Regions from separate parts of the Lysinibacillus sp. BNK-21 genome, predicted to be linked through region 2. Evidence: riboswitches for the same ligand, from Rfam matches in the RefSeq annotation. Region 2 holds a riboswitch; the other holds the start of a gene.
What was found. Region 2 has a riboswitch for cobalamin ahead of ACMGGO_RS11735 (ABC transporter substrate-binding protein). Riboswitches for the same ligand answer to the same signal wherever they lie in the genome.
Positions count from the first base shown of each region.

Region 1: linked by a shared signal. The riboswitch ahead of ACMGGO_RS00990 (hypothetical protein) and the one ahead of ACMGGO_RS11735 (ABC transporter substrate-binding protein) in region 2 are both predicted to bind cobalamin.

Region 1 covers NZ_JBLQTS010000001.1:188,778-190,984, forward strand. Annotated here, with positions in the region: gene ACMGGO_RS00985 (glutathione peroxidase) at 1-497, shown strand, start outside; cobalamin riboswitch at 622-820, shown strand; gene ACMGGO_RS00990 (hypothetical protein) at 978-1,535, shown strand; gene ACMGGO_RS00995 (ABC transporter substrate-binding protein) at 1,519-2,207, shown strand, end outside.
Region 2 covers NZ_JBLQTS010000001.1:2,312,683-2,314,889, reverse strand. Annotated here, with positions in the region: gene ACMGGO_RS11740 (elongation factor G) at 1-653, opposite strand, end outside; cobalamin riboswitch at 836-1,023, shown strand; gene ACMGGO_RS11735 (ABC transporter substrate-binding protein) at 1,186-2,178, shown strand.

The sequences.
Region 1 (2,207 bases), 2.1 Mb from region 2:
CGATGGAAACATATCGTGGAAAAACAATGTTAATTGTTAACACGGCAAACCAATGCCGATTTACATATCAATTTGAAGACTTACAGAAAATGTATGATAAATATGGAAAAGAGAATTTTGTAGTTCTTGGATTCCCTTGTGATCAATTTGGCCATCAAAATCCTGAAGATGGGGAGGAAACTAAGCATCTATGCAAGGTAAACTATGGGGTCACATTCCCGATTTTTGAGCTTGTACAGGTAAATGGAGAGGCTACCCATCCACTCTTTAATTATTTAAAGCATGAAGTGGATTACCGAGAGTTTGGGAAGGCAAGTATGCAGGAGAAAATGTTGGCAGAAGCAATTGTTCAACTTGCCCCAAGCTTTTTAGATGGTCGTAATATTCGCTGGAACTTTACAAAATTTCTAGTAGATGCTAATGGTAAGACCGTCGCACGCTTTGAACCAACAGATTCACAGCTCGATATTGAAAAAGCAATTGAAAGACTATTATAGTAAATTTCTTAATAATGTAAAAATTTGTTAGGGTTTTCTCTTCAAATAGAAATAATGCTATATTTTAAAACTGTGTACAGCTATTTTTTCTGAAGCATATATGATAAACTGCTTTACAAATGAAATATTCTTGCAGAATAAAGGTGCTAATTAGCATAATCGGGAATCCGGTGAAAAACCGGAGCTGTTTCCGCAACTGTAAGTGCAGCCATTATAAAGATTTACCACTGTCTCAAAGAAGATGGGAAGGTCCTTTATAACACATTCGTTTCATGTGACGAACTGTACAAGCCAGGAGACCGACCTTTATTTGAACGTATAAAAACTTCTCGGAAGCTAGGAGGATATACGGCAAATACATAGGCTTTGTCTAGTTTGATGGCTCATTATGTTATTTTTGTCGTTCCTTTGCAAAAAGGAGCGACTTTTTTATGCCTTTCAAATAAGAATTTTTCATTATAGAAAATAGGGGGGAAGCAAGTGAAAAAAGATGCCCGTTATTCTTGTTATCCATTTATGCGTGAGAAAGCTTCAACGGTCGATTTTGAAATTCGAACAGATAGCCTGACAACACATCTAGGAGTTGCATTAGCTGCGGTAAAAAAAGAGGATGTTCAAGTTGTTGCTGAGGATTTATTGCTTATGTTACCTATGGCTTATCATGTGAATGGCTCAGTACGTGGGAAATTAGCAGTAACTGAAGAGGATTTATCTTGGTTAAGTGAACGTTATGATTTTTACGTTCGCCATGTGAAGGAAGAGATTCAAAGTTTTGTTTTACCTCAAGGAACAGAGGCTGCTGCAGCCTTACATCTTTGTCGCAGTGAGGCAAAAAAATCATATCGTACTTTACACAAAGTATCAGAAGAACGAGAGGTTCCAGCTATTCTTTTCGATTACCTTGGTTTATTAGCTAATGTATGTTTTGTCATGGCTGTTTTTATGAATCAGCAAGCTGGAATAGCGGAAATACCGTTTATTAGTAAATCCTACCCAATGAAAAAGAAAAAGGAGAATAACAATGAAAAAAGTATTTAATTTCCAATGGCTATCAGTGCTCTTACTTGCACTGGTATTAGCAGGCTGTGGCACTGCTGAAGATACAAAAAATAAAGATGCTTCGCAAGATACACAACAAGCAGAGAAAACAAGCTATAAAGTGACAGATGACCGTGGAGTGGAAATAGCGTTTAATGAAGTACCAAAAACAGTTGTATCTTTACAACCAAGTAATACTGAAATTTTGTTTGCTTTAGGTGTTGGCGATAAAATTGTAGGAGCAACTGAGTACGATACTTACCCAGAGGAAGCACAAAAAATTGAACGTGTCTCTGATACTACGAACTTTAACAGTGAAAGAATTATAGCGTTAAAGCCAGATGTTGTCATTGCTTATACAATCGGTGATAAGGATGCCCTAAAGCCGCTTGAGGACGCAGGAATTAAAGTGTTTGTTATTCAATCTGCGACTACTTTCGACGATGTTTATGGAGATATCGAACAAATTGCTGCTGTGATGGATGTTCCTGATAAAGGAAATAAATTAAACGAAGAGATTAAAGCGAAAATTGCTGAAGTACAAACGAAGGTGAAGGATGTCAAAACGCCGAAAAATGTTTATTTAGAGGTTAGCCCTAAGCCAGACATATATACAGCAGGCTCTAGCACTTTCCAGCAAGAAATATTAGATACAGCTAATGTTAATAATGT
Region 2 (2,207 bases):
CCCTCATCCTTTAAGGCCGAGCCAGCAAAGCAAGGGAAGGCACCTTCATTTTTAATCATTTCCTTTAATTGAGCAAGACACTGTTCATGCTCCAATGACTCATTTAGAAAGGCATCAAGCAATTTTTCGTCGCGCTCCGCCAGCCATTCCATAATATTATTTGATACATAGTCTGCTCGCAGTGGCTCATCGATGAGCAATACATGCTGAGAGCAATCTTTGCGAAGCTGGCTGATGACGGCCTCCATATTGGCACCCTCACGATCCATTTTGTTGATAAAGAAGAAGGTAGGGACATGGTATTGACGTAAAAGTTGCCACACTGTTTCTGTATGGCCCTGTATCCCTTCGACAGCGCTAATGATAATAATGGCATAATCCATCACACGAATGGCACGCTCCATCTCAGGGGAGAAATCGACATGCCCTGGCGTATCAATCAATGTGTATGTATCATCGCCAATATTCATGCGCCCTTGCTCGGCAAATATCGTAATGCCCCGTCTGCGCTCTAGCTCATGATGATCAAGAAAGGTATCCTGATGATCAACACGCCCCCGTGCTTGAATACTATTTGTATGAAAAAGCACTTGCTCAGAGAAGGTCGTTTTTCCTGCATCCACGTGCGCAAGTACACCGATCGTTTTGTACATAAGAAATCCTCGTTTCTATAGAATGCTATCTTTTTATTGTAACAGAATACTAGCTTCTATATTTCTTGTAAAATAGTTCGTCTTTATGTCGAAATAGTGCTAATATAATGATGATTATACTTTTAGTGTCATACTACTGATTGCGCGATAAATTTTCTTCTGCTAGTCTATCAATAGTATTGACCATTATAGAACGTATTGGTGCAAATGGCATTGGTCATTTGCTTAAAAGGGAAATCGGTGCAATTCCGATGCTGTCCCGCAACTGTAAATGGGGAGTCTATACAGCATGCCACTGTAGTGAAACTATGGGAAGGCGTATAGATGATGAACCTAAGCCAGGATACCTGCCAGTATGTATTTTTTGACTAAGAACCACGAGGATGGGGATAGTGATGAAGGTAATGATACCGTTATTTCACTATGCTACTCTCTTGGCGACAAGAGGGTTTTTTTATGCCCTTCCAACTACCTTAGTAGTAAAGAAGTCTCTGATTTCTTTCTATATTTTAACAGCAAAGGAGAAAAGGACATGAAGAAATGGAAAAGTATATGGTTGATGATGATCATTGCCTTGGTCGCTGTTTTAGGGGCTTGTAACGCAAAGGACAAAACGGAATCAGCTGCACAAGGTGAAAAGGTTGAGCCATCTGAGGCGGCAGCAGCAGTAACCATTAAAAATAATGACACAACTCAAACATATACGGAAGCACCAACAAAAGCGATTAGCTTAAATCAACATGTGACAGAAATTATGCTAGCACTTGGTTTAGAGGATTCTATGGTAGGGACAGCTTACTTAGATGATAAAATCTATGAACCACTGCAAGAGGCATACGATAAGGTCCCTGTTCTTTCCGATCAATACCCAACGAAGGAGCAAGTCATCGATGCCGAGGCAGATTTCCTATATGCTGGCTGGAAAAGTGGCTTTGGCGAAAAGGGTGTAGGCACACCAGAAGAGCTTGAAGAATTAGGCATCCATACGTATTTACATACGGCTTCCAACATGACAAAGCCAACAATAGAGGATATTTTCACTGATATTCGCAATATCGCGAAGATTTTCCGTATTGAGGATCGTGGCGAAGCTTTAATTGAGCAAATGACGAAAGATGTAGAGGCAGTACAAGCTAAATTACCAAAAGATAGCGAAAAATTACGTGTTCTTGTGTTTGATAGCGGTGAAAAGGATGTATTTACAGCTGGTCAAAACTTTATGAATGAGCTTGTGACAATCGCGGGTGGACAAAATATCTTTGGTGATGTGGAATCAGGCTGGACAACTGTGTCGAAGGAAGATGCAGTAGACCGCAACCCAGAGGTAGTTGTCGTGATTGATTACGGTGAAACAACGGCAGACCAAAAGATCCAATTCTTAAAAAATGATCCAGCCTTAAAGGAGATGGAAGCGGTCAAAAATGAGCGCTTTGTCATCCTGCCACTTTCAGCAGCGTCTGAAGGGGTTCGTGCGGCAGAGGCCATTGAAATTTTAGCAAAGGGCTTCTATCCTGAAAACTTTTAATCCATTCGAGCTAGCGTTTTTGCTAGCTC